One region of the Photobacterium sp. R1 genome, then DNA from elsewhere that is predicted to be linked to it. Evidence: predicted binding sites of a transcription regulator. Region 1 holds the regulator's gene; each other region holds the start of a gene.
What was found. Region 1 encodes PurR, which represses purine synthesis genes. Its sites were predicted from a motif close to TNANGNAAACGTTTNCNTNA; they were not measured.

Region 1 (7,329 bases):
ATCTGAATACTTAGTGATGAGCGCCAGAATTGACTTCTAGTTTGGACAGGAGCTCATTTCGACGTTGTGGGGTAATCACAGACCAGTGTTTTCCACTGACTGCGCCTTCTAACGCCCAAAGCAAATCCAGACTCAATGACTCGTGATGAGATTCCTGCAGCGCCTGAAAAGCACCGATAGCACCAACTTCAAACAGCTGATCTACAGAGTTGATGCCTGCTTTCTTGAGCATACGCTCATTGGCAAGGCGAAGATTTGGCAGATCTTTAATGCGGTTAGGGCTAGCCTGCATTTTTTTCTCTTTGTCAGCCTGTGCTGCATTAAGAGAAACTTCAGCGTGCTCCAGAATGACTTCTGGGGTTTCCCACCAGTTTTCCGGAATGGCATAGTGTTTTGTGACGACAGGAAAACCGCGTTTTTGATAAACGTACGGTTTGAGGCCAGCTTGTTTAAAGGTTTCTTCATTTTTCGCGTTAGCGCGCAGATGCAGCTTGTCGCTAACAACTAGAGCAAACATCGTTTCACCTGCGAAAATGCCAAAACCGCCAAACATTGAGCGAGATTTAATCTGGCCAAATTTCTCAAATAAACGAATTGAATCTTTCAGTAGTGGTTTGTCCATGCTTCTTTTCTCGGTTAGAAATTTCAACAAAAGAAGTCACCAAACAACGGAGCGAGGATTCAATTGTGCATAAGATTATGAGTCTTTTGTCATAAGAATGACAAAAGTGTCCCATAAACTTCACTTCATCCATCGGCAACCCCGCTACCATGAGTAATAACTTTATCACTAAGTCATTGCTTTTAGGCCGGAAGCTTTGCGTCCCATCCTTTCAGATGGTTTGCCTTGTTCGTGACTGTTTAATCATATATCAATAAGACAAATTTGATATCGATCGCACAAAAAATTGTGATACTCTTCGCAATAAAAATCGTATAAATTTTACAGAAACTAACTGATTATCCCATCAATTCCTCTGTAGCGTAGTAATATTCCATATAAACATAGCCGATATGGGTGTTTATATCGGCTGTTTATCAATATATGTAGGTTAATATCGTTTTTTATGGATGTGTTATTTTTTTGACGGAACGGCGAACCACGAGCTCAGGATTGATCTCAAAAGTCTGAAATTCATGGTTTTTATCTTTCACGCGTTCCATCAGGATTTCCACAGCAGTCTTGCCTAAACGGCGTTTTGGCTGGTGGATTGTTGTCAGAGGTGGTGAAAAGTACGGGGCCAGATCAATATTGTCATAACCAATAATTGAAATATCATTTGGTACATTGATCCCTGCTTGTTCAAATGTACTGATTAAGGCCATTGCCATAATGTCATTGAAGCAGAAAATAGCAGTTGGACGCTCTTTCATGGCAATAAAAGCATTGGCTGCATCTACGGCAGATTCACATTCGAAATCACCTTCAATGATCCAGTTTTCATTGACCGTCAGACCAGCTTCGCTCATGGCTTTATGGAAACCTTTCAGCCGCTCACGGCAGGTAGATTTATCTTTCTGGCCGGAAAGACAACCAATTTTAGTGTGTCCATTGTCAATAAAATGACGAGTGGCAAGATAACCACCAAGTTCTGCATTATCCTGAATATTATCTGTTTTTGGGCGTGCAGGACCCCAGTCCATGATAACCATGGGCAGATCAGGCTGTCGCTCTAACTGTTCCAGCAGTTGATCATCCAGATCAGAACACATCACCAGCAGACCATCCACACGCTTTTCAGAAAGCATGCGCAGGTAATCCTTCTGTTTGGCCAGATTACCTTCGGTGTTGCATAAAATCAGCGTATAACCGGATTTATAGCAGTACTCTTCAACGCCATGCACCAATTCGGCAAAGAATGGGTTGGTCGATTTTGTCACCAGCATGCCGATGGTGCTGGTTGTATTACATTTCAGGCTGCGCGCGACGGCGCTTGGCGCGTAGTTCAATTCTTCAACTGCCGCCAACACTTTTTTCTGTGTTGCTTCCGCTACAAAGCGGGTTTTGTTGATCACGTGTGAGACTGTGGTAGTAGATACACCTGCCATACGTGCAACATCTTTAATGGTTGCCATAATTGTTCTTCTAGTCTTCAGGCCCTGAACAGGGTCTTTTCATATTTGCCAGACGCTAAAACGCCGCTTCTCTGCGAGGATAGCGGCGGGAAATGAGTGGCTCAGGCCGAGTGGTAACAATACCTTACACCGATATGAAGTCTGACTTTCTATTGCTATTTATTTCATCGGTTAATCGCTTGCGCTCACATTCTACAAGGACTCACGCACAGTGCAACGTTTCTCTTGAAATGTGGGGGGAATCTTGATGCAGCTCAAGAATACTGGCAACTTGAAAGTTGTTTCAGTCTTTACATTGTAAGTACTGTGCAAGGGCAACGGCTCAGCGATGCCCTTGCAGGAGGTTCAGGCTGAAAGGACGATCGGAAAGTGCCCGCGGGGGTGAGATTCGATGATCACCGGGGAACCATAAACGGAACTGATATTCTCAGTGGTCAGGGTATGCCAGGCATCACCGTCTGCTTGTATCTTCCCCTTATTCAGCAATACCAGTCTGTCTGCGTATTCAGCTGCAAGATTGAGGTCATGAATGACCAGGATGACGGCGGCTCCTTTACGGGCCATATCTTTTGCCAGTTTCAGGCAACTGTGCTGATGGGCAAGGTCTAAAGCTGAGGTCGGTTCGTCCAGCATTAAAATGCACTGGTCTTCCGCATTGCTGAGCTGAGCCAGTACACGGGCAAAATGAACACGTTGTTTCTCGCCGCCTGAGAGGGTGGGGTACTGACGCTGGCTCAGGTGACAGATCCCAACAGCCGTCATGCATTCCCGGGTAATTCGGAGACAATCTGTGCGCTTCAAACCAAGTGGCATACAGCCAAGTTCAACGACCTCCTGCGCAGTAAAACCAAAAGACAGGCTGCTGTGCTGAGGGAGTACACCCAAGTGTTTGGCCAGCAGGGATGGCTGCCAGTCGCTGTGCTTTTGACCAAAATAGTACACATTGCCTTTGGCACTGATTTCACCGCAAAGCACTTTGAGTAAAGTACTTTTACCGGCACCATTCGGGCCGAGTAAAGCTGTTAACTCTCCGCTGCGGAAACTGATGTTCAGCTGATCCAGTAACGTTTTACCGCCAAGTTGCAGTGATAAACCCTCGGCTGAAAGCACCGGTGATTGCTGTTTTTCGTGCCGGGGGCGAAGAGGGCGAACGATATGATGAATCATTGTAAACGGCCTTTTTGTTTCAGTAGCAGAGCAATAAAGAACGGGGCTCCCAGTAAAGCGGTGATGATACCGACCGGCAGTTCGGCTGGTGCGGCAATAACACGGGCCAGCATGTCGGCAACCAGCAAGATAAGTGCCCCCAGTAAAGCCGAGAGTGGCAATAATGTTTTGTGATTCGGGCCAGCCAGCATACGGCCGAGATGCGGCACAATCAGACCGACGAAGCCAATCACGCCGGATAAGGAGACAGCGACACCCACACCAGCCGCGCAAAATAAAATCAGCAATCGTTTTAAAGACTGGACCTGAATGCCGAGATGTTTTGCTTCTGCTTCGCCCAGTAATAAAGCGTTGAGTGCATTGGATCTGCGATCAAATTGCCAGAACAGGAACGCCAGGGCAGAAAATGCCAGCGTGATGCCCGGCCAGGTAGCACCCGCCAGAGAACCCATGGACCAGAGTGACAGGTCGCGCAGCGCCTGATCGTCCGCAAAGAAATTCAGCAGTCCCAGTGCCGCACCTGAGAGTGCACTGATTGCAACACCTGCCAGCAGCATCACCGTCACGGAAGTGCCGGTCTTATCTGTGCCAAGGGCGTATACGATCCAGGTTGTCAGGGCGCCACCCAGAAAAGCAAAAACCGGTACTGTCCCCAGCGTTAAAAGTAATGGAAAAGATGCTGCCATTGAGCTGAACAGAACAATCGCCGAAGCGGCACCAAGGCTTGCACCGCCAGCGACTCCGATAATGCCCGGATCGGCCAGCGGGTTCCGAAACAGTCCCTGCATGACTGTGCCACAGAGCGCCAGAACTGCACCAATCGCGATACACAGCAGTGTGCGTGGTAAACGGACTTGCTGAATGATGAGCGCAATGTGCGGTGCGACATGATCCTGTCCCGGAAGCAGTGACAGCCAGACATCGGCGTAACTGATTGACATGGGGCCGACAACGATGGAAGAGGCAATGGCAAGTAACAGCATGGCAAAAACGGCGGGCAGTAAGGCAGTGACTGGCAAACGCTGTCTGGTAAAGGTACGGCTGCGGTTCAAAGTTGTTGTCATAAGTTTACTGGCCATACAGTGTCTGATTCAGCCGCGCTGCTTCTTCGAGAGTTTTGAGGTTTAACCCGCCGATGAGTGCGGTACCATCCACTGTGATAATGGCTTTGTTTTGGCCGGCAGGTGTTGCCGCAAGCAGCGGCAGTGTTTTCAGCAAGCCATCTTTGCCGCCAATTGACTGACTGGTATGCGTGCTGAGCAGGATCACATCGGGTTGCATTTCAACCATTGCTTCGGATGACAGTGGCTTGTAAGCATCAATTTGGATCGCGGCTGGATTTAAACCGCCTGCGAGCTGAATCAGGGTATTTGCTGTTGTGTTGCTGCCACCGACCATTGGTGCTCTTCCGCCGTGAATGGTCAGAAACAGGATACGTTTTCTGCTTTTCTGGTTTGCAAGCCGCTGCTCAATCACAGAAATCCGATGCTGAACCTCAGCGGCTAACGCTTCTGCGTTTTGTGTTTTTCCGGTCAGCTGACCGACTTGTTGAATCCGTTGCATCAGATCAGCAATGGTTTCACCTGAGTTCAGAATATCGACCTGAATGCCGGCCTGACGTAACAGAGAGAGTGCTGACTCCGGGCCCATTTCTTCGGAGCCCAAAAGGTGATCAGGGGCAAGGGCAATGATACTTTCGGCAGAGAGCTGCCGATGATATCCCAACTTTGGTATGTCATCATGAACATAGGACTTGCTGGTTATATCAACAGCGACAAGTTGATCTTCTGCCCCCATCGCATAAACGAGCTCAGTAATGCCTGAACCCGCACTAATCAGTCGATCGCCTGCCCAGGCAGTCGCGGCAGTCAGAAGAAAAACAGCAGAAAGTGCCGCTCGTCTCATGATAACTCCTTGTTTTTTATTTTGGGAAATTCCAGTGTTATCACCGGATGAACTAAAACGAACAATATTCATTGCGTAGAAAAGACAGTCTTCGCCTTCCCAAACAAGTTATTGCATTATAGGAAGTGATAATTATTATCGCTTGAGCATATTATCCATGGCTTTCAAATAATATCAATTATCATTTGCAAAAGAGCAAATCTCTCCTTATCATTTCATGAAATAAGATTAATTCTCATTCATCACTATAGAAAGTGATGGATCAGGAAGGAGCGCAGCGCGTGTTTGAAAAATTCAGTCTTGCGGAATTGAAAACGAAAGTCGGCACTATGCTGGAAGAAAATCCAAATCTGCATGCGGTATTGATGGCTGAAACACTGGAAGTGACGGAAGGCGAGATCATCATGGCGTTACCTGATGAACTTGTCACGCGAATCAGCGGAAATCACGCACAGTCAATTCTGGAAATGCTTCCGGAGTGGGGCGTGATGACGACAATTGTGCATTCAATGGGGTCTATCTTTGAAGTGAAGGCGCCATTTCCGAAAGGTAAAGAAGCCCGCGGTTTTTACAATTTGATGGGAAAACCAGGTGAGATGCATGGTCATCTGAAACTGGACCGGGTATCAGATGTCGTATTGGTGAGTAAACCGATGCGCGGAAATGAAAGTTACTTCATTGGTTTTTTGGCTGAAAACGGTGAATGTATTTTTAAGATTTATCTTGGCCGTGATGAGAAACGTCAGCTCATCCCTCAGCAGGTCGAGAAGTTTAATGCATTAAAGCAAGCTTTTGTTGGATAAGCTTTTGTTGGAGTAGATGCGTCATGAGCCAAGAGAAACAAGAACGACTGCAAAATCGTCTGGGCCCACAGATCCAGGAATTTCGTGAAACTTGCCAGACACTGCAATTGGCAACGGTCGATGCAGACGGCAAGCCGAATGTCAGTTATGCGCCATTCGCTCTTCTTGAAGATGGTTACTATATTCTGATTTCCCGAATTGCTCGTCATGCGCGTAACCTGCTTGAAAACCCTCAGGTTTCGCTGATGATGATCGAAGATGAAGCAGAATCAAAAGCCATTTTTGCACGGATGAGACTAACATTTGAAGCGGATGTGGTGTTGGTTGAACGTCACACTGAGCGCTGGCAGGCTGGTATTGAAGCACTGAAAGTCCGGTTTGGTGAGATTGTGGATGGGCTGAGTGGGCTGGAAGATTTTAATCTGTTCCGTCTGGAGCCGACACAAGGGTTGTTCGTGAAAGGTTTTGGTCAGGCTTTCCAGGTGTCAGGAGATGACCTGGTCGATTTTGTTCATCTGACAGAAGGTCACCGACGGATGAATGAGGACCAGGATGTGAAATCCGCTTAATTCGTTCTGAAGTAATAAAAAAACCGGGCATTCAAATGTCCGGTTTTTTATGTTTGCTTCCTGTCAGCACGCAGATTTAATCGCGGATCTCTTCAGATGACTGAGCCAGAATCCGGGCTGTGATCGCTCTGACTTTCGGCAGGCTTTGCAGGCTGGTTTGAGCCAGTTGTTTTTGTTCTTCCAGAACATCTTTCAGGATATCCGCCGTCGTCAGCGGATTGGCCAGCACGACGCGGAAGACTGTGGTGATGCGTCGGTCCCACTGTTCGGGCATGAGGCGGGTCCGAGAGACAAATGATTTTCCGGATTCGCGCTGACGTTTTTGAATGTACTGAGTTAAATCGTTCAGCGCCTCATGAATGGCCTGTTTGTCTTCGTCATTCGCAATTGCCAGTGCTTTCTGGGTTTCCTGAGGCACATACCTGTAGGTCAGCAGGCAAAGTTCCGGTTCCGAAATTAGTTCAAAATCGGCATCGGCCAGAATGAGCTCAGCAAAGTAACAGGCTTTTTCAATGCTGTTATTAATTAACAGTTCGTAACCCTGACGGCTGATGATATTCAGGCTGGCAAACAGCAACATTGCCATACCGCTTCGGGAACCTTCCAGCGTGTGGCTGCCGAGGTCTTTGGAACCTTTCCGGAGAATGTATTCAGCATGATGTTCAATCGCGGACATCAGGGCCGGATTTTTGAAAATCACCATGCCTGCACCCATAGGGATGTACAATTGTTTGTGAGCGTCAATGGTGACAGAGTCGGCGCGTTCAATTCCTTTCAGGAGCGTCCGGTATTTGTTTGACATCAACGTG
Region 2 (7,329 bases), on a different contig from region 1:
ACCAGTCTGACGCCGGACAAGCTGGCTGTGGTGACGGTGAAGCCCGAAGAACTGGCACTTTCCGGTGTGTATGAGTATGTACAGTATCTGAAAGATACCAAGCAGGATGCATCCCGGTATGAACTGGCTTTCTGGCGCAAAGCCCTGCAGCCGTTTTCCATTGCCGTGATGATGCTGCTGGCTTTGTCCTTCGTATTTGGTCCGTTGCGCTCGGTCACCATGGGGGCACGGGTGTTGTCCGGAGTGATTTTCGGCTTTGCTTTCTACATTTCGAATGAGGTCTTCGGGCCACTCAGTATGGTGTATAGTTTACACCCGGTGATCGGTGCTTTGGGACCGAGTCTGGTGTTCCTCTTCATCACGCTGTATCTGCTGAAGCGGAAGCTGTAGCACTGAGAGTCCGTTTGATAATGAAATGAAAAAGGCGCCTCGAGATGGCGCCTTTTTTCATTGTTATTCTTTATTGCCGGGCGGCAAAATCAGTTCGGTTTCGGCAGCAGAATCATCTCGCACTCTGCCATCAGATCCTGCAGCGACTGCTTCGTGTGACTGAAAGGCACCAGCAGGTTACCGAGACCAAATGCTGAGGTTGCCATCCGGATCAGAGCCTGCGTAAAACGGATATTCGAACCGTCAGCGTTCTGAATTCTGAGCTTCCAGGCACGCATTCCCAGAGTTTGTCCGGCCTTGCACCAGAAATAGCCAAAGAATGCGACAACCGACAACCCCAGGTAAATCGAATACAGTGGCGCTGCAATCGGGTGCTTGGTGAGGTAATCACTGGCATCGAGATAGGGATCCAGAGTCAGCAAACCGGTGTTGAGTAAGATTGCTACGACGGCCATTGCCAGACCGCCAGCGATCATCAGTACGGCTGCGACGACCAGAGTGTCGTAGATCCAGGCGCCAATACGACGAAACAGCCCCGGATACTGTTTTGTCTGAGTCATATTCTTGCTTACTTTCGTTGTCATGGTTCCACCAAAAAATCAAAAGGGACCGGCAATGCTGCCAATCCAAAAATCCGGCGCTCAGTGTATACCCAAGTTACCTGAAGATACCAGATTCAACACCGGGCCTGGCTCACAGTCGCAGCAGCGGCAGACGGGTAAAGCGTGACTGTAAACGGGCAGATTGGTTGAAGTACTGACGCTGTGCTGAAAAAACCAGCAAACGATAGGGTTCCCCTGATAAAGTTGCTTGCGCATCAACACGGTATACGTATAATGACCGCCATTGCCCGGGTGGCGAAATTGGTAGACGCAGCGGATTCAAAATCCGCCGGTGGCAACACTGTGCCGGTTCAAGTCCGGCCCCGGGCACCAATTTCAAACAACAAAGCCTCGACGAAAGTCGGGGCTTTGTTGTTTCTGCTTGCTACAAAATGGATGCCTGCTTTCTCTTGTCATCAACTTCTGAAAGCGGGAAACCTGGCGATTTTCTTTTCAACTCTTCATTTATTCAATTGATTGACCCTGCTTTCAGGGCAGAGTGTGCGTTTTTATCGAAAGTCATAGCTGCTTGTTTATGGAAGCTGCTTTCTTCAAAGCCAGATGTTTCATCTATTTCAATTATCCGGTTTCGCTCAGTTATGAAGTCAGATGAGACGTGCATTCTTGCAGCTTAGTCAGCGCATGATGAGATGTTCAGTGGCGTGAGATAATACGAATTGAATCAGCCTAATATACCCCTTAATATACGCATCAGGTCTCTTAATAAAGTGGGTTGGCAAATCATGAAACATATTTTAACCGCTGCACTGATGGTTATCGGCGTTTCGGCGCAGGCAGCTGAGACAATAGACTGTGGCAAGGTCGATCTGAAAACTGTTTATGTGCAGGCTGATCGAGGTGATGGGTCTTTTCACGCCAATAAAATGCTTATTCTGATGGGGGCGGGTAAAGAAACCGCTTGCAGTGATTTCACTTTTGCTTATCTGGAAAATAATGATGATGCTTACGATAGTACGTTATCGATGGCGATCTCGGCTTATATGGCAGGCAAAAAACTCAGAGTTGTTGTTGAAGATGCACCAGCACAAGCTGATGCGAAAAGAATTGCTTGGGTAAATTTCTGATTCAGAAATTGAAAAGCAAGTATTCACTTGGTGAATAACCTGCTGTTGGAACATAGGGATTAAAGCACTCGCTCATTTCATGACAAGCGAGTGCTTTATTTTCTGTACCTGGCTACAAACATTTTCACGGTTTCTTCAATCACCTTCTCTTCACTGGCGTTCTCAAGCTCACTGAATCCATAGAGTTTGGGATAAAACGTGAAGGATTTGAGCTGATAGATAAACTGGCGGGCGGCAAAATCGCAGTCGTCTACCGTCAGTACGCCAGTGGCGTGGGCATCCTGTAAAAAACGCACCAGTGTTTTCATACAGCCGATGTCTGTGTTGTCGAGCGATCGCATGAGTTCCGGCTGTTGCAGCATTTGCATAAAGGCGATTTTGCCGATGCGCAGCAATTGCGGGGAAGTCAGCAACGTCACCTCCTGCCGGGCGATATTCGTCAGCTGTTCCGAAATCTCGCGCTCGGTATCAAAAGGCTGTTCTGTCCCCTGATCTAACTGAGCGAACATCCGGGTCATGATGGCCTGAAACAGTACCTGCTTGGTCTCGAAGTGGTTGTAGACGGTGCGTTTTGAAACACCAGCTTCAGCGGCAACCTGATCCATGCTGGTCTGTTCCACCCCATACTGGTGAAACAGCTTTTCCGCGGCATTCAGAATCGCCAGCTTTTTCTTTTCTGATAACTTCATGTCAGCCCTCGCACATCTTTCCGGCATTGTAACCAAGATCAAAAAAACTTGCACCGACTAGTTTACTTTTAGAGGTTGCGATATAAACTACACCGTATAGTTTACTTTGGTGTATGCAGATGCGTGGTCTGATATGGACGCTCGCTGGTGTGGCAGTTTTAGGAGCAGGTGTGCTGATGATGAATCACAATTTATCCGCTGAGATGACAGAAGTGGCAGAAACATCCGAGCATTTTTACGACGGTGTTTTTCATAACGCCCGGCAAAAGCAGCAGCCTGGTCTGAAAAAGACGCTCGGGATTCTGGGGCGCTATCTGACGGAAAAACGCGTCGATATTGCGCCGTCCGGTGTACTGCCAGTCATGCCGCTGAGCCGTGAACAGCTTGACGCGCTGAGTGAGGATGAAGTCCATGTGGTCAAACTGGGGCACTCTTCAGTGCTGCTGAAAGTGCAGGGAAAATACTGGCTGCTGGATCCGGTTTTTTCTGAGCGCGCTTCTCCGTTCAGTTTTCTGGGACCCAAGCGATTTCATCCGGCCCCGATCAGCATAGACGCATTGCCGCCTATCGAGCGGGTACTGATCTCACACAATCATTATGACCATCTGGATAAAGCAGCGGTGAAGCAGCTGGCCGCGAAAACGACGGAGTTTCTGGTACCACTGGGTGTTGATGGTTCCCTGTTGCAATGGGGGGTGGCAGAAGAAAAGATCCGCACCTTTGACTGGTGGCAGGAGCATCAGAGTGGCGATACGATGATAGCGTTCACGCCGACCCAACATTTTTCCGGACGTAGTCTCACCGATGGCAATCAGACGCTCTGGGGATCCTGGGTGATCCACACGCCGGATACCCGTCTTTATTTCAGTGGTGACTCGGGTTATTTCGATGGTTTTCAGGCGATTGGAAAAAAATACGGTCCGTTTGATCTCACCATGATAGAAACCGGGGCATACGATAAAGACTGGGCCAGCGTGCATATGACGCCGGAAGAGTCGGCTCAGGCTCATCTGGATGTGCAGGGTAAGGTCATGATGCCGGTTCACAACGGAACCTTCGATCTGGCGTTTCATGCCTGGTATGAGCCGCTGGAGCGGGTATCTGAAGCTGCCCGGATTCGGGGGATTGCGCTGTCTACACCCGTATTCGGCCAGCCGGTGACGGCGAAGCAGATCCCGGAGACGTCGGCCTGGTGGCGGGAAAGGTAACCGGCAGGCTGATTTTCGACTTTTTACGGACCCCGGCACTGGCCGGGGTTCTGTATTTCAGGGACTGGAAAATTTGTACTTCAGAGAAGCAAACGTTTTCTTCATCCATTCAGAGAATCAGTGCTGGAAATACGAGCTACATCACATTATGATGCGCCCCCGGCTTGCGTGTTGAATCTGATACAGATTCGGCAATGCAGTTGCCAGCTATCAACAGCTATCTGTCTGCCAAAGGATGTCGGACCGGGCTTTGATGTGCTTCCTGGTGACTGAGGGCAGCAACGCATGACGGATATTCTCGCCTTCGGCAGCTTTGCGTGCGCCAAGTCACCGGCCATCGGACTTCGACATTGCAAGGTAGGTTTATGCAGTTCCTCTATAGTGCGGCAGGTATCGTCGCAATCTTTTTGTGCGCTTATGCACTCTCCACCAATCGTCAGGCTATTCGCTGGCGCACCGTTCTGGGCGCATTTGGTCTGCAGCTGGGGCTGGCCGCTCTGGTGCTTTATGTTCCCTGGGGACAATATCTGCTGGGCAAAATGAGCAACGGCGTTGCATCTGTGATCGGTTTTGCTGATCAGGGGATCAGCTTTGTTTTTGGTCCGCTGGCCGAGAACGGGTTCGTGTTTGCTGTCAAAGTTTTACCTTTAATCATTTTTATCAGCGCACTGATCTCCCTGTTGTATTACCTGGGTATTATGAGTCTGGTGATTAAAGTGATTGGTGGCGGGCTGGAACGCCTGCTGGGGACGACCCGCGCGGAATCCCTGGTCGCGACCAGTAATATCTTTTTGTCTCAGGGCGAATCGCCGCTGGTGGTGCGTCCGTTTCTGGCATCTATGACCCGCTCTGAACTCTTTGCGGTCATGGTGGGTGGCATGGCCTCAGTTGCAGGCAGCGTGCTGGGTGGTTATGCCGCGATGGGCGTCGACCTGAAATACCTGATCGCAGCAAGCTTTATGGCGGCACCGGGTGGTCTGCTGATGGCGAAAATCATGGTGCCGGAAACCCAGCAGCCGGTTGATCAGAGCAATATTGATCTGTCCGACAGCGGGCAAAGTAACGCGATTGATGCACTCGCTTCCGGTGCGATGAACGGGATGAAAGTTGCGGTCGCCGTCGGCACCATGCTGATCGCCTTCGTGAGCGTGATTGCCATGCTCAACACTGGCCTGGAATGGCTGGGCGGTCTGTTTCATATCGACGGGCTGACCCTACAAAGTATTTTTGGCTACCTGTTTGCGCCGCTGGCTTTTGTGGCCGGTGTACCGGGTGATGAAGTGATGGCTGTCGGCAGTCTGCTGGGACAGAAAATCGCCATGAATGAATTTGTTGCGTTTCTGGATTATGCCAGCATCAAAGAGTCACTGTCGGCGCACAGTCAGATCATTGTAACTTTTGCGCTGTGTGGTTTTGCCAACATCGGCTCGATTGCGATTCAGCTGGGGTCCATTGGTGCTATGGTGCCGGAACGCCGTAAGGATGTCGCGACACTGGGTGTACGGGCTGTGGTGGCTGCCACCTTTGCCAACCTGATGAGTGCTGCGCTTGCGGGTCTGTTTATTTCCCTCTGATTTTCAATTCTGGCGGACCTCGTTCTGAGGCTCCGCCTGTCTCTGCGCTATCTTCTTCTATTGACTCCGGTTTATCCCCAAATCATCTTTCCTCCGACTAGACTGAATCACATCCATGTTTTTTCAGGACAGCAACATGATTGATTTGGTGACTCTGGGGGTGACGGTCTTTATGGGCTTTTTTGCCATCATGAACCCGATTGCGAACACGGCGGTTTTTACCGGGCTGACGGCACATCAGTCTGCGCAGGAAAAACGGCAAACCGCAATCAAAGCCCTGACGGCGGCATTTTTCATTGTGGCGGCCTTTAGTTTGCTTGGGAAAGGGATCTTCCAGCTCTTTGGCATTACGCTGCCGGCACTGCGACTGGCCGGGGGACTGCTGGTGTTTGTGGTGGGCTACCACATGCTGCAGGGCAGCAGTTCATCCATGCACACGCAAAGCCCGAGCAAGGAGGTGGAGGATATTTCGATCTCCCCGCTGGCCATCCCAATCCTGGCCGGACCGGGGACTATTGCCACGGCCATGAACTACTCGGCAGCGAAAAGTCTGCTGCATATCCTGATCACGATTTCTGCCTTTGCAGTGCTTTGTCTGGTCACGCTGATCTGTTTTTTATATGCCCAAAAGCTGGTCAATTTCCTGGGGAAAGACGGCGTGAATGTGATCACCCGGATCATGGGATTGCTGTTGACCGTGATTGCCATGCAGATGCTTATTCAGGGCGTACACGATGCCCTGCACTTGTTCACACCACCGATAAACGGGTGAGTCAGGAGCAAACTCATTCCGGAGGATCAGGCCGGTAATTGTCCCAGCCGATTGGCCGTTGATCACTTTTTTTAACCAGAGCTTGATTTGAGTCAAACTCTGGCGACGCTGATTTTCAGTGGCTTACTATACTCAAAACGGATCAACCAAGGGTTGTTGTCAGTATGCGTTAAGGAGAGAGAGCATGAGCACTGAAATGAAAAAAGGTGGTTTTCCTTCTTTATTGGATAATGATTTTGACAGCCTGTTTCAGGGATTCTTCCGCCCTGTTCTGGGAGATGATTTTGCGAAACAGGCCAGCCGGTTGCCTGCCGTCGATATTCATGAAACCAAAGACAACTTTGAGCTGACTGCTGAATTACCCGGATTCAGTAAAGAAGAGATTCAGGTCTCATTCCATCAGGGAAAACTCACCATTGCAGCGGAACATCAGGAAGAGACAGAGCAGAAACAGGAAGGCGAAGAGGTGCTGAAAGAGCGTCGTTATGGCAGCTATGCGCGTACCTTCCAGTTCGGTACAAATGTATCGGAACACGATATCGAAGCGACGTATCAGGATGGGGTACTGCACCTGATTCTGCCGAAAACGGTCGCGAATGTGCCAGAAGTTCGCAAAATTGAAGTTCGCTAATACGCTGATTGTTCTAGTCTGTTCATTGGGTGCGGGTGGAAACCTGCACCCGTTTCAGTCTTGGGGCATCCGCCCTGAATTCGGAGGTGTGGAACAATGAAACCATACACGTTTGCTGTACTTATCAGTGCGTTATCCGGTCTGGCAGGATGCGATAATGCCAATCAGAGTTTTAGTTTGCCTGCCGGGGATGCAGCACAGGGCAAGGCTGTATTTTTGAAGTATCAATGCCTGACTTGTCATAACATGGCCGGTTTTGAAGATGAAGCGGCGAAGTTGACCCGTTCCCTGGAAACGCCGGTCGTACTGGGTGGGGAAGTCAGCATGATCAAAACGTATCCGGAACTGGTCACATCGGTCATCAACCCGTCTCACAAA
Region 3 (7,329 bases), on a different contig from region 1:
GGAGAGTTGTATGCCACACCTGAAACTGGAATTTGCCGATCCTGTCGCAGAGCGGGTGAATGTCGCTGCACTGCTGGAGGATTTGCATCAGTCGTTACTGACGTGCGGGGTTTTTGAGCCTGCATCGGTGAAATCCCGAGCTTACCCATGTCACCAATGGCAGGTTGGGGAAGGGGGCGACGCCCGGAATTTTATCCATGTGGAGCTGGCATTGTTGTCCGGTCGTGACAATGATTGTAAGCGCGGACTGGCAGAGCGTCTGATGCCGCTGCTGGAGCAGCACGCCGCGACCATTGACAGTCTGACCATTGAAATTCGGGATATGGCAAGTGAGACTTATCTCAAGGCAAAACGCTGACGGTGTAATCACGCCGTTTGTGTCTGAGGGCAAGATTATGCCTGACGCTGGAAAGGCATAATCTCTGCCTGCTGTTCGGTCAGCGTTTCCGGTGCAGTCAGTGACTGGGCGAAGCGCTGAAGCTGTTGTTGTAATTCGGCCCTGAGCAACATGTTGGTGTGGATCGGATTTTTGCCACGGGCGATGATCTGGTTGATATGGCTCAGCTGTGCCCGCAGCCTGGGCTGCATGGCCGGACTCGCATTCCGGATGACTTCTTCGCTCATTCTCAGTCGTAAGGCTTCCAGCTCTTCCGGAGCGGTTTCTGCCAGTTTTTTGAGCTCATCAAACGGTGGTAAAGTTTGCATAACCCATTCCCCTTACAGCCAAAAAGGCCAAAACTGTGACATCCTTAACACTAGATGGCGGGGAAATAAAAAAGCGTCTCATTGATGAGACGCTCAACAATTGGGTAAACCCGGCTGTCCGGAAAGTCAGGCGAATTACCAGTAATGCTCGACGGTGATCTGACCGGGTTTCCGGCGCAGGTTTTTAATAAAGCCGCGTGCTTCAAGTACGGCTTTGGTATCTTTGACCATGGCCGGGTTACCGCACAGCATCAGCTGGCAGGTTTCAGGATGGAGCGGGATCCCGACGTGGCGCTCCAGCATGCCATCGGCAATGGCTTGCGGAATCCGTCCGGTAAGTGCCAGCGGTGCGGGTTCACGGCTGACAAAGGGCTGGACAATCAGCTGCTCGGGATATTTGGCCTTGAGTTCATTAATTTCGGCCTGATAACTGAGGTCGGCGGCGAAGCGGACCGCATGAACCAGGACAATTTTACGAAATCGTTTCCAGGCGAGCTCCTCACGCAGAATCGACAGATAAGGTCCCAGCGCCGTGCCGGTTGACAGCAGCCAGAGGACTTCGCCTTCAGGCACTTCATCTAACGTAAAGAAGCCATTGGCCCGGGCCGTGATAAACACTTCATCCCCTTCTTCCAGTGCATGCAGCCGAGGTGAGAGCAGGCCGTCGGCGACCCGGGTGGCGTAGATTTCAATCTGATCGCTGGTGGGCGGGTTGACGAAGGAGTATGCACGCTGGACCATTTTGCCGTCGCATTCCAGCGCCAGCTTGGTAAATTGCCCGGCTTTGAAGGGTTCAATATTTGCCGTCAGCGTCAGACTGAACAGTTCGCTGTTCCAGTGACGGTTTTTGATAACCTTGGCAGGGATCCAGTCGGCCATTGTGCTCTCCTTTTACATAATCAGATTCTCAGGTCGGATATATCCGGTAGCTGCAGCGACGCTGACCCGCAATGATGTGTTCGCTGCGCTCAATCGCTACCCCGTCGCCCAGCAGACGCTGGAAAACGGCCAGTTCAGATCGACATAAAGAGGGGCAGCGTTTGGCGGCATGGCAGATGGGGCAATGGTTCTCGATGAGAATGAAGCCGTTGTCATCAGACTCCAGCTGTGCCATGTAACCTTCCTTTTCCCTCAGTGTAGTCAGGATCTGAAGTTTTTCTTTTAAATCTTCTGCCTTTGCGATGGCCTGTCGGTACTGACTGAGCGTGTTTTCTTCACGCTGATTCAGTATTTTTTGCAGTCCTTCCTGACCGAACAGATTTTCCACCGAATCCAGCATCTGGATGATGAGATCACCATGGCGGTCGGCAAACTGTTCATGCCCTTTGGCCGTCAGGTGCCAGTGACGGGTCGGCCGGCCGACTTTGGCTTTGATATCTTCAAAGCCCACCAGGCCATCATCTTCCAGCCCTTGCAGGTGCTGGCGGACGCCCATGGTGGTCAGTTTCAGCTCTTCGGACAGTACTTTGGCGGTGACCGGTCCGTCCTGCTTCATGCGGTGGAGAATTTTATCTATGGTTTTCATGGTTGTATTGCTTGTGTTCATTCGGTCTATTATGTCGCCGACTCAGTATATAAAGCAACGGCTTTACTAAATAGCATAGTCCAGTTTGCGAGAGAATACCGTGAAAGTCTGATGATGATCAGGGTGTTATCTCCCGGCCTCCGGAGAACACAGGCCGGGAAACAGGCAGGGTTTATAAGATGTGAGGCAAAATTGCCGGATCTTTGCGGTCGAGATAGTGAATCGATTTAATGCGACGGATGGTCCGGCATTTTCCCCGGATTAACAGGGTTTCCGTGGTGGCAATATTGCCTTTGCGGCTGATGCCATCGAGCAAATCGCCTTTAGTGATGCCTGTGCCGGCAAAGATGACGTTATCGCTTTTTGCCATCTGTTCCAGTGGCAGTACCTGATTGGGCTCGATGCCCATTTCACGGCAGCGATCCATTTCTAACTGACCCATACGATAGTTATCGTCACTGCCGCCTTTGACCAGAAAACGCGGCAGCAACCGGCCCTGCATGTCACCGCCCAGCGCACGGATGGCGGCCGCAGAGACCACGCCTTCCGGCGCACCACCGATGCAGTACATCACGTCGACTTCGCTGTCCGGCATACAGGTCAGAATCGAGGCGGCCACATCACCATCCGGCACGGCATACACCCGGATTCCCAGCCCCTGCATGCGGGCAATTACTTCGTCGTGACGGGGTTTGGCCAGCGTGATGACGACCAGTGTCTCCAGCGTTTTGCCCAGTGCGGCTGCGATATTGTTCAGGTTTTCTTCCAGCGGCAGGCTGAGATCGATATGCCCTTTGGCTGCCGGGCCGACCACCAGTTTTTCCATGTACATATCCGGCGCTTTGAGAAAAGCACCTTTCTCTCCCGCAGCGAGAACAGCCAGGGCATTGTTCTGACCCATCGCGGTCATCCGGGTGCCTTCAATCGGATCGACGGCGATATCAACGGCGTCACCGCCGGCACCGACCTTTTCACCAATATAAAGCATCGGCGCTTCGTCGATTTCGCCTTCGCCGATCACAATCTCACCGTCAATTTCAGTTTGATTGAGCAGGGTACGCATTACCGCTACCGCAGCGCCGTCTGCGGCGTTTTTATCGCCCCGGCCCAGCCATTGATAACCAGCCAGTGCGGCACCTTCGGTGACACGGGAAAAAGCCATCGCCAAATCGCGTTTCATGGGAACTCCAGAATCAGACAACTACAGATGATGAAAATCTGCGCAATTGTAACACAAACAGCAGGAAATCGTTTTCCTGTTGTGAACATCAGAGAATAAGCATTGAAAGAAACAAGCCTGCCGGAAGGGCAGGCTTGTTTGTCAGTCGGGCGATCGGACGTTGAGATTACTCTTCTTCGTCGATAGCCCAGCCTTTCGCACACTCAACAGCACGTTTCCAGCCGTTGTAGCGGCGGGTGCGCTTGCTGTCATCCGTGCATGGCGTGAAGCTGCGATCCAGTACGGCTTTGTCTTTCAGCTCATCAATGCTGTCCCAGAAGCCCACGGCCAGGCCCGCCAGATAACCAGCACCCAGTGCGGTTACTTCAGTGATCACCGGACGGTGCACTTCAGTGTTCAGCAGGTCGGACTGGAACTGCATCAGGAAGTTGTTGGCAACGGCACCGCCGTCGACTTTCAGGGCAGCCAGGTGGATACCGGAATCTGCCTGCATTGCATCCAGCACATCGCGGGTCTGGTAGGCGATACTTTCCAGCGTGGCACGGATCAGGTGGTTGCTGTTCACACCACGGGTCAGGCCGACAATCGCGCCGCGGGCATACGGATCCCAGTAAGGGGCACCCAGACCGGTGAAGGCCGGTACAACGTAAACGCCGTTGGCACTGCCGACTTTCTCGGCAAAGTATTCAGAATCTTTGGCATCGCCCAGCAGTTTCAGTTCGTCACGCAGCCATTGAATGGATGCACCCGCCATGAACACCGCACCTTCCAGCGCGTAGGCCGGTTCGCCTTTCGGGCCGCAGGCGAGGGTCGTCAGCAGGCCGTTTTGCGAGGTGACTTTTTCTTTGCCGGTATTCATCAGCAGGAAGCAGCCAGTGCCGTAGGTGTTTTTCGCCTGACCGGCTTCTACACACATCTGACCGAACAGTGCAGCCTGCTGGTCACCGGCAATCCCGGCGATTGGCACACGGGTGCCGCCTTTACCGCCGATGTTAGTCTGACCGTAGACTTCAGAAGAAGCTTTGACTTCCGGCATCATTGACAGCGGGATATCCATGGCTTTCAGCAGTTTTTCATCCCACTCCAGAGAGTTGATGTTAAACAGCATGGTCCGGGAAGCGTTGGTGTAGTCGGTGACGTGCACACGGCCCTGGGTCAGTTTCCAGATCAGCCAGGTATCGACAGTACCGAACAGCAGGTTACCGGCCTCAGCCTGTTCGCGGGCGCCTTCAACGTTGTCCAGAATCCACTTGATTTTGGTCCCGGAGAAATACGGGTCCACCACCAGACCGGTGTTCTCGCGAATATAGTCTTCCAGTCCTTGCTCTTTCAGCTGCTGACAGATATCGGCGGTACGGCGGCATTGCCAGACAATGGCGTTGTAAACCGGCTTGCCGGTATTTTTGTCCCAGACAATGGTAGTTTCACGCTGGTTGGTGATCCCAATGCCGGCGAGCTGGTCGGTGCGGATGCCGACTTTCGCGAGCGCTTCCACCATCGTCGAGCTCTGGGTGGCCCAGATTTCCATTGGGTCATGTTCAACCCAGCCGGCTTTCGGATAGATTTGGGTGAATTCGCGCTGCGCGGTGCAGACGATGTTGGCGTCGTGATCCATGATTACGGCGCGTGAGCTGGTGGTTCCCTGATCGAGTGCGACGATGTACTTTTGTTCTGTGGTCATCTGAGTGTCCTCTTATCTCTGATAATTATAGGTATATCGGGGAGTCGCGCCGCAATCAGGCTTGCGCGGTTTCTTTTTCTTCATCACTTTCACATTGGTTCGGCAGGGTACAGCGGTTACCCGGCAGATAAACGGCAATGGCTTTCGGGTACAGCCAGGCACCGAAGCAAGCGCCGGCAATCGGTGCAAGAATCGGGATGATGAAATACGGAATATCCTTACCGCCAGTCAGGGCCATGTCACCCCAGCCTGCCAGATAAGCAAAGAATTTCGGGCCGAAGTCGCGGGCCGGGTTCATGGCAAAGCCGGTCAGCGGACCTAAGGATGCGCCGATCACTGCAATCAGCACACCAATCAGAACCGGGCCCAGCGGACCACGTGGTGCGCCATTTTGCTCATCTCCAATCGCCAGAATGGCAAACATCAGGACCGCAGTAATCACAAACTCCACTGCAAAAGCACCAGAAAATGAAAGGCTTGGGTTTGGGTAGGTTGAGAAGATCCCTGCAGTGGCCAGACTCTCTACGCTGCCGCGCAGAATGCCATGCGCGTTTTCGAAATCGACGAACAGGTTGCTGTAAAGACTGTAAACCAGCGCCGCGGAGCAGAAAGCGCCCGCCAGCTGGGAAAGAATGTAAGGCACAACCTTGGCCTTATCGAAACCATGGAACAGGGCCAGCGCAATGGTGACTGCCGGGTTAATGTGAGCGCCGGAAACGCCTGCCGTACAGTAGATCGCAATGGTGACACCCAGACCCCAGGTCAGGCTGATTTCCCATTGTCCAAAGTTAGCACCTGCTAACACTAAAGCAGCTACACAGCCTACACCAAAGAAAATCAGCAGTCCGGTGCCAATAAATTCTGCCAGGCATTCACCGAGCAGCGTTGGGGGTTGTCGTTTGGTCATTTGCCAGTCCTTTTGTCGAGTCGTAGGTAAGTAAGATGTTATCGTGATGTAATCAAAAAATACTCGAATGATGATTTTCTGGAAAGTTAATCGAATAAAAAATGTGCGTTCGAGCATGTTATTTGTGTTTATGGTCAATATCGAAGGTCAAACGACAAGGGTGTGCTGAGCAAAAACTCTACTTTTCCCGGCGCTGGCGCGAACACTAGCATGCACTTTTTTCCACCGCAAAATCCGGAGCGGAAATCTGAGCGGTTGCTAACAGTTCAGGCCCGGACTGCACTGAAACGGCACGTGCTTTCGTAAAATTTTGTGGAAGTTTGCATAATTTTTACCCGTTTGTGATAAAGCGTGGTATTTGTAGATGCCAGACGTATAAGGCCTAGTTAGAATAGGGCCACATTGGATTTGTAATTTGCCTGGTAGTCGCGGTGATATCCCCGAACGAATTGGTGTTGCAACGAAGCGGTATGTGGAAATCAGGAACAGCGTGGCTTATCGGTACGATGTGATTGAACGAGCGTTCGCCGTCAACTGTTGTAACTCAAGAAGGAAGGGATGCTGTGGTCTTGCGCAGGTGCTGATAGGGTGAAAACTATGTCTTTAGAGATGCTGGAACAGCTGGAAGCCAAAGTGCAGATGGCCGTCGACACCATTTCCCTGCTGCAGATGGAAGTGGAAGAACTGAAAGAGAAAAACGAGAACCTGGCGAATCTGGCTCAGGAACTGCGTGCGGATCGTGAATCACTGGTTCAGGACAACGAAAAGCTGCGTCATGATCATCAGGCATGGCAGGAGCGCGTTCGCGCACTGCTGGGCAAGATGGACACGGTGGAATAAATCTGCTGCGTGCACCGGAAACGAAAACAGAGCCTACAGGCTCTGTTTTTGTATCTGGCGAATGAGAACACGCGAAAGGGTTATTCGATATCCAGCGGTTCTGGTGACAGAATAACTCCCGTATTGTCAGCATACAGGTGATCTTCCGGCAGGAAAGTGACGCCACCAAAATTCACCGCAACATCCACTTCGCCGCTGCCTTGTCTGTCGGCCCCGACGGGAATTGAGGCCATGGCCTGAATCCCGATATCCAGTTCATCCAGATCATCGACATGGCGGACACAGCCGTAGACAATAATGCCTTCCCATTCGTTCTGTACCGCGAGCTGAGCCAGCTCAGCATCGATCAGCGCCCGGCGCAGCGAGCCGCCGCCATCAATCAACAATACCCGGCCAACGCCGGATTCTGCCAGTACAGTGTGAAGCAAACCGTTATCTTCAAAGCATTTCACTGTGGTGATCTGCCCCCCGAAAGAGCTGCGTCCCCCGTA
Region 4 (7,329 bases), on a different contig from region 1:
TCTACTTTATGGAAGCTGACGTTCACAGATTCGTTATCCAGCTCAGTATCAATGGGTTTGTCTGATACCTTTAATCCCGGATAAGTTTCAGACAGTATTTTACCGTTATTCTTCTTATCCGGGTGGGCAATGATGGTGTCTTTGCCAGATATCAGGAAAAGATAACCTGCATCAAACAGGGAGGCCTGGTTGATGAGGCTGGCCATTTTACTCATGCTGACGTCGAAGAAAATGGCGCCTGCAAATTTACCGCTTTGTTTGATTGGCGCAGCAAAAGAAACCAGAATTTCATTGGTGACTGAATCGCGGTAGGCGGATGTGATGATCATATGCCCGGCGTCTCTGGCCTGTGTATACCAGGGACGTTTGCGAGGATCCCAGCCTGCGGAAGGCTGCCAGCTTGGATCACTGATGATGTAGGAGCCATCTTTCTCGAATCCGACACCAGTCAGTTCAAAAGTGTTTGCTAAAACGGATTGACCGATAACGGTACGAATGTTTTCAGGAGAGAAATTTTGTTCGACAAGGCTGGTTGTCATATTTGCTAATTTGGTACGGCTGGCGATCTCGGTGACCAGCGTTTGATTCACGCCGGAAACGATCTCATTGATGCTGCTGCTGACTAACTTGTTGACATCATCTCTGGTGTGAACGTACTGGATACCTGAAAGTAATACTAAGGCGGCGAACAGTATTGCCGACGAAGTGGCAACGATCTTGTGGCTAAACTTCATTGGGTCCCTCAACTACTGCTTTGAATGTTTTTGTCCTTCTATTGTCGTCCCGCAGCAAAAAAGCCTTAATAGCGAAAATTTGTATTTGTGATGCATGAATGTTTTTTGAGAATCATTTTGTGAGGAATAATACATTTGACGCTAGTGAAGAATATTGTGCGGATTGAAAAGGGCAGCCGAAGCTGCCCTGAAAGTATACAACGAGAGGAATATTGTCAGTCGATCAGGCTATATTCATTGCGCAGGACTGTGATGATTTCTTTTTTGGGATTACCGCCCAGGACAATTTTCTTGCCGGTAATCTTTTCAGCAATACCTGTATAAATGCGGGACACCTGCATCAGTACTTCTTTCGGCAATGCGTTATCACGTGCCAGTGCCTCACGTTCGTTCATACGATCTTTATTCAGCAGAATATCCGGATCCGGGAAGTGGTTCAGCAGTAACTGCCGGAAGTCTTCTTTTGAGTTTTCAACAATCTGACCTTCACGGTAAGCCGGGCCGTCCCAGATACGGGAAGAGTCTGGCGTGCCAACTTCGTCCATATAGATCATTTTTTCTTTACCACTGGCATCGGTGACATAGCCGAATTCGAACTTGGTATCGACAAAAATCTGATCCAGTTGAGCCAGGGCATCACTGATCACGCCAAAACCTTGTTTCAGCAGCGTTTCGTAATGGTCTATGTCTTCAGGCTTGCTGAAGTTGAAGGCTTTGAAATTGTTCAGCAGATCGTTGCGGGTGACATTGACATCATCAACCGCAGGCACACCCGGAATACCGTGCAGGATACCTTTTGTGGATGGGGTGATCAGTAACTCTGGCAGTTTCTGATCTTTTTGCAGACCATCCGGGACTGCAATGCCGCAAAACTCACGGTCGCCATTGGCATATGCGCGCCACATTGAACCCGTAATATACTGACGACAAATGGCTTCTACTTTGATTGGACGCGCTTTCTGCACTATCCAGACGAAGGGGTGCGGGATATCCAGAATATGGCTGTCTGCCAGACCCTGCTCACGGAACAGGCGGAACCAGTGGTTTGAAATCGCATTCAGGGCGGCACCTTTTCCCGGAACGCCTTTCAGGCCGCCTTCACCGTGCCAGATACAGTCGAATGCAGAAATGCGATCGCTGATGACCATAATTGCCAGCGGGGCATCCGGGCTGACATCATAGCCTTTCTCCTGGATCAGGCGTCGGCTGTCAGCTTCAGTCAGCCAGTAAACGGAGCGTACTTTACCGCTGTGAACCGGCTGGTCGGTACGGATTGGGAGATCATCATTTACAGCGAGAACTTGATCAGCAAGGCTCATGGTGAAGTTCCTATTTCAAGAGTCAATTCGATGAAAATTACTGGCAGGGGGCGAAACCTCCTGTTGGCGAGGCAGATAATAGCAGAAGTCATTTTGCCTTTCAGCAAAAAGCAAACGTTTGCCTTGGTGTTTTTCTGACTGATGGTTAATCCGGCAATCCCTGAAAATTCAGCAGAAATCGCAAAGACAGAGCAGAGGTTCGTGTATGGGACGAAATTATGGCAAAATCGCGTCCCTTCATCTTTCAGGCCACGGCGTATTCAACATGCATTTTACTTCTGAACAGCAGCGTTTTATTCAGCATGAAGAAGGAAATGCCTTATGTATTGCCGGTGCAGGCACAGGTAAAACAACGACGCTGGTTGGCCTGATTCAGTCACAGCTTCTCAAGCGGCCAGCCCAGGAAATGCTGGTGCTGATGTTCAACAGTGATATCCGGCGTGACTTTCAGCGGAAGCTGGCGCAGGCGGGTGTTGAACAGCCTGTGCCCGTGCATACCTTTCACAGTTTTTGTCTGAGTGTGCTGAACCAGTCCGGTTATCTGGCGGAATCGGGCTTCAGAGTCGATTTCAAACCGGGTGAAAACGATAAAAGTTTGGCAAAGCAGGTGCTGCGACAAATGGCCGGCAAAGAAACGGCTTACAGCAAGCAGCAGCAACTGAAAGAGCCGAAAACGCTGGAATTGCTGCTGAGTTTTGTGGGGCTGGTGAAAGCGCATATGCTGCCACCGGCTGAAGTCTTTGCGATGGCCGGAATTAACAGCGATTACCGTTTTATTCTGCAGGCTTTTCAGGCCTTTGAGCATTTACGGCAGGCACAGCGGTTGCTGTTTTTTGACGACTGGCTGGTCACCGTGGTTGGTCTGCTGGAACAAAATATCAGCCTGAGGGCGCGTTATCAGCATCAGTGTCGGCTTTTGGTTGTGGATGAATTTCAGGACATCAACAATGCACAGTACCGCCTGCTGAAACTGTTACTCGGGGACGGCTGCCAGCTGGTGGCTGTCGGCGATGTGGATCAGTGTATTTACACCTGGCGGGGCAGTGCGCCTCAGTTTATGCTCAACTTTGAGCGGGACTTCACACCTGCGAATGTCTATACCCTGTCTCAGACCTTTCGTTTCGGGCACAGTCTGGCCTTGGCTGCCAGTCATTTGATTGCGCATAACCAGGCCCGTTTTTCTGATTTTCTGACGGTTCCTTCGGAGGCTGTGTCAGATACGCAGGTCAGCCTGACTGGTTCGCCACGTCAGGTCGGAGAAATTGTGACCGCAATACAGACACACCTTGAGCAAGGCGGCAAGCCGAGCGATGTAGCGATTCTGGTCCGGCGCTGGTCCCAGACGCTGCTGTTTGAACTGGCGTTTCTCAGTAAACAAATTCCATACCAGATGCCAGTGCCGTCTGTCCTGGCCAACAGCAGGGAAGTCCGGTTGCTGATGGAAGTCATGCAGCTTGCTGTGGGACGTTTTGAACAGATGGCTGATCAGGATCGTTCGGCGCTGATGTTCAATCTGATGTCGTTTCCGCATTGTTATGTGCCGAATAAGGAACTGAAACCGCTGTGCGACCAGCTGGCGAAAATGAACAGCAAGGCCTGGACCGGGTTTGCAGAACGTCATGGTCAAGCGAACCCGAATCTCAAACTGGATAATCTGATTGAGCGGCTGGATTTACTGGGGCGTCTGCAACGCAAAGGCAGCCAGAAGGCGTTTGACGTTTTTGAGCAGTATCGCCGGGAAAGCGGGCTGGACAGCTGGATATGGAAAACAGAAGCAACAGCCAGTGAAATCGAAGAAGCGATTGACCGGCTGGATGCGGTTTCAACCGTACTGGAAACGATGGACCAACGGTGTGAAAAAGCGCTGCAATATTTCGAATTTTATTCGGCTCAGTCCAGACAGGTCAGTACGGAGCGAAGCGCACAGCCAGCGCAATCCGAAAGTATTCAGGTGACCACAATTTTCCGGGCAAAAGGATGTGAGTATACCCGGGTCTATCTGCCGTTTTGGGATAAAGATGCGTTCCCTTACCGTAACCCCGCGGCGACAGACATGAAAACAGATCAGGAAGAAGAGCGACGTCTCGCTTATGTGGCACTGACCCGTGCGAAAGATTTTGCCGCTGTGTATTACACAGATACAGAAAAAAAAGGGAAGCGCAATGCCAGCGCTTTTGTCCGGGAAGCGGCGATCGAACTGGCCGGAAGCATCGGTCCGTTGTTGTACCAAGCCGGTGAGTTGCCTGCAGCCGGGACGCCAGTGACAGAAAAATATTATGCGAGAGTGGGGCGGACAGAAGATGCGCCTGCTCCGAAACAGCCAGAGCAAGCCAGGAGTGATACCAGCCGGGTCGCGGTGAACCCGGGTATCGCCGGATACAGTTATCGCTGGGCGATTGAACAGCCGTTACCGGAGAATGCTGAAAAAGTGATTCGTTCACTGGTCAGAACGAAAAATGCCCGATATCTGGACACTGAAATCACCCGTTTGCTGCGAGAACTGGAAAAAGCACAGTCCGGTAAGCAATCTGTGCTTGAAAAACGCCTCATTGCTGTGGCGCATGCGCGTCGTCAGGCGCTTCGCTGAGCTGTAACACCTGCAGTTTTCGTTGTAACTGATGCAGCATGACGGATGCATCAGGCTCAGTTGCGTTCAGCCCGGAAACTAAAGTCATGAAGTAACAATCCATCATCACGGCAGCCATATCCGGGTTGTGGTTCTCTTCCTGAGCAAAAAGCTGATGACGAAAGGCATCCAGCTGCTGCTCAAATTCTTCCTGCTGCCAGATTAATTCTCTGAATAACTCCCGGCTGAAGTCGGCTTCACTGCAGTAAAAAGCGTACAGATGGCTTGCGTAGTGGATGAGCTTGCCTTGCGGGTGGGTATCGGGTTCTTCAGCTTTCGCATTTTTCAAAACCATATCGATTTGTTGCATCAGTCCTGCTTTGAGCAGCGAGAGCTTGGATGGAAAATGGCTGAATACAGTCCCGGCGGCAACGCCAGCCTGTTCCGCAATAAGACGAGTGGTCGTGTCCTGATACCCGGTTTGACGAAACAGCTGCCAGGCTGCCTGTAAAATTTTAAGGCGGGTTTGTTCTCTTTTATTCATCTGTGGCTGTGCCCGGTTAAGATCCTGCTTTTGCCACCATAATAACGCATCGGGAAAAAAGTATCAGTGATACCCTTGAAAATTGAGCGCGCTCAAATTAGCATAAATGAGCGCGCTCAATTTTATTTCAGGGGTACAGATGATGATGAACACAATCTTTTTCTTCAGAGCTATTTTGTTAACGGTACTTCGCTATACCGTATATCTGCCTTTTCTGGCGTTCTACTGTTTTGTTGTGGGGCCTGTCGTTGGGGGAGTCTTATTAGTCGGCGGTGTTGCGTTTGTATCTTTGATCCTTGGCCCGAGCACGGCAGTGACTGAGCTCAGAAAGGCTTATGGTGAATCGGAATCCCGTCCAGCCGCGGTACATCACTAACGAAGAGGTGTGCAGCACCTCAGTTTAAGAGTCAGCCATGCGGAAGCATGGCTTTTTTACGGCCCCCGACATTTATGAACCATTCCTTAACGGTCGCTTTTTTATAGGGTTAAAGCGAAAGGAAGGGCTTGTTATGTGGATTCGGTGGTTGCTGATTTTGCAACTCTGCAGTTTTCTCTGTGCTTGTGCGTCATCCAAAATCCATTGGCGTGATATTTCACGTGAAGCAGTTTCAACAAATGAAGATCAGTTGTCGTTATGTTCTCAGCTCTATCAGGATGAGCAACAGATCCAACAGTGCAAGGTCGAAATGTCGGCTTTACTTCGTGCCAGACAGTTATGTCATGCCGACTCAAACCCTGCCTACTGTGTCCGGATGGCTGAATATACATGGCGGCATTATAAAGATCATGTGCTGACGGAAGTGCCGGATATCCGGCATGCGACTAGTTATCCGGTCATGTGCGGTTATCAGGAAAAGTTGGTTGTGCCTTGCGCAAAGGATAACTAATTCAATTAATTTCATCATAAAGTTTAATATCACCGTTCAGTGGGTCGTTACATCTAACTGATACATTCATCTGCCAGTGCAGATAGATGTTGAACGGTATAAGAATGGGCATAAAAGCCCAGTTAGTTGTGATGCTTGGCTGCCTTGTGCAGCCTTTTTTTGTTGCCCGGCCAGCATTGCCCAAACCCTGCACACCTGATATGTTTCTTGCTGCATATCATTTTCATCTGTCGTCAGATGAGATCCACAACTTCATGACTGCGCTTTCAGGGAGGAAGTATGCCGCTATCAGACTTGCTGCATGAGCTGGAAATTTTGGGTGAACAGAATGATGCGAGTGAAACGAACCGAGCCAAAAAACTGCTGAATATCACCCGTGACACAGGTGAGTTTCTGGCTGTCATGGTGAAGGCTTCCAAAGCGGAGCTGGTGCTGGAAATCGGCACTTCAAACGGATATTCCACGCTTTGGCTGGCATCAGCGCTTCCGGCATCCGGCAAAGTTGTGACGGTTGAAAAGCTTGCTGATAAAGCTCAGATGGCAGCCGAGAACTTTGCCCGCGCAGAACTGCAGGATCGCATTGTGCAGGTTCAGGCTGACGCCGGCGAATTTCTTCGTGGCAGCCAGCAGATGTTCGATCTGATTTTTCTGGATGCTGATCGTTCATCATATCTGGCGTATGCAGATGACCTTTTAAGCCGATTGTCTTCAGGCGGGGTACTGGTGTGTGACAATGCCATGTCACACCGGCATGAACTGGAAGACTTTATGGCCTATTTAAGTACCAAAGACACGTTGACGTCTTGCCTGTTACCGGTCGGAAAGGGTGAATTTGTCGTCCACAAAGCCTGATGCTGCTGTTGAATCAAGGAATGAAACATGAAGTCAAAAGATATCGCCACAGCGTTGCTGGTTGTTCTGATTTGGGGCGTGAATTTTTCTGCGATTAAAATCGGTCTGGAAACACTGCCACCCATTTTATTTTCTGCATTACGGTTTGCTGTGGTTGCGTTACCGGCTGTCTTTTTTGTGCCTTTTCCAAAGACATCGGTGTTCAACGTACTTGGCGTCGGGCTGTTTCTCGGTGTATTGAAATTCGGGCTGTTATTTATCGCAATGAAAGCGGATGCATCGGCAGGTTTATCTTCCCTGATTTTGCAGGCGCAGGTATTTTTTACGATTGGCCTGAGCGTGTTGCTCTACAAAGAAGCGATCGGCAAGCATCATGCCATAGGAATCTTGATTGCGAGCACAGGCTTCAGCTTATTTCTGATGGAAA

Region 2: ACYP03_RS08240 (NupC/NupG family nucleoside CNT transporter) is a predicted target of PurR. The motif match lies at 4,059-4,078, and genes of this name have one in related genera.
Region 3: glpX (class II fructose-bisphosphatase) is a predicted target of PurR. The motif match lies at 3,471-3,490, and genes of this name have one in related genera.
Region 4: ACYP03_RS13735 (phosphoribosylaminoimidazolesuccinocarboxamide synthase) is a predicted target of PurR. The motif match lies at 2,160-2,179, and genes of this name have one in related genera.

What each region holds. Positions count from the first base shown of each region.
Region 1 covers NZ_BAAHZP010000005.1:136,048-143,376, forward strand. Annotated here, with positions in the region: gene ACYP03_RS10450 (TfoX/Sxy family DNA transformation protein) at 11-622, opposite strand; cyclic di-GMP riboswitch class I at 754-857, opposite strand; gene purR (HTH-type transcriptional repressor PurR) at 1,066-2,076, opposite strand; gene ACYP03_RS10460 (heme ABC transporter ATP-binding protein) at 2,422-3,243, opposite strand; gene ACYP03_RS10465 (FecCD family ABC transporter permease) at 3,240-4,226, opposite strand; gene ACYP03_RS10470 (heme/hemin ABC transporter substrate-binding protein) at 4,312-5,148, opposite strand; gene hutX (heme utilization cystosolic carrier protein HutX) at 5,478-5,951, shown strand; gene hutZ (heme utilization protein HutZ) at 5,975-6,520, shown strand; gene panP (pyridoxal-dependent aspartate 1-decarboxylase PanP) at 6,597-7,329, opposite strand, start outside.
Region 2 covers NZ_BAAHZP010000004.1:62,152-69,480, forward strand. Annotated here, with positions in the region: gene lptG (LPS export ABC transporter permease LptG) at 1-390, shown strand, start outside; gene ACYP03_RS08215 (RDD family protein) at 480-974, opposite strand; tRNA gene ACYP03_RS08220 (tRNA-Leu) at 1,239-1,325, shown strand; gene ACYP03_RS08225 (hypothetical protein) at 1,736-2,077, shown strand; gene ACYP03_RS08230 (TetR/AcrR family transcriptional regulator) at 2,173-2,766, opposite strand; gene ACYP03_RS08235 (MBL fold metallo-hydrolase) at 2,946-3,974, shown strand; gene ACYP03_RS08240 (NupC/NupG family nucleoside CNT transporter) at 4,340-5,548, shown strand; gene ACYP03_RS08245 (MarC family protein) at 5,685-6,320, shown strand; gene ACYP03_RS08250 (Hsp20/alpha crystallin family protein) at 6,505-6,951, shown strand; gene ACYP03_RS08255 (cytochrome C) at 7,048-7,329, shown strand, end outside.
Region 3 covers NZ_BAAHZP010000008.1:86,596-93,924, reverse strand. Annotated here, with positions in the region: gene ACYP03_RS14735 (5-carboxymethyl-2-hydroxymuconate Delta-isomerase) at 11-358, shown strand; gene ACYP03_RS14730 (DUF3135 domain-containing protein) at 394-705, opposite strand; gene ACYP03_RS14725 (ferredoxin--NADP reductase) at 841-1,584, opposite strand; gene ACYP03_RS14720 (helix-turn-helix transcriptional regulator) at 1,613-2,230, opposite strand; gene glpX (class II fructose-bisphosphatase) at 2,403-3,410, opposite strand; gene glpK (glycerol kinase GlpK) at 3,577-5,091, opposite strand; gene ACYP03_RS14705 (MIP/aquaporin family protein) at 5,147-5,998, opposite strand; gene zapB (cell division protein ZapB) at 6,596-6,838, shown strand; gene rraA (ribonuclease E activity regulator RraA) at 6,919-7,329, opposite strand, start outside.
Region 4 covers NZ_BAAHZP010000007.1:200,234-207,562, reverse strand. Annotated here, with positions in the region: gene ACYP03_RS13740 (methyl-accepting chemotaxis protein) at 1-734, opposite strand, end outside; gene ACYP03_RS13735 (phosphoribosylaminoimidazolesuccinocarboxamide synthase) at 950-2,053, opposite strand; gene ACYP03_RS13730 (ATP-dependent helicase) at 2,259-4,640, shown strand; gene ACYP03_RS13725 (TetR/AcrR family transcriptional regulator) at 4,600-5,163, opposite strand; gene ACYP03_RS13720 (hypothetical protein) at 5,303-5,539, shown strand; gene ACYP03_RS13715 (hypothetical protein) at 5,673-6,050, shown strand; gene ACYP03_RS13710 (O-methyltransferase) at 6,330-6,902, shown strand; gene ACYP03_RS13705 (EamA family transporter) at 6,930-7,329, shown strand, end outside.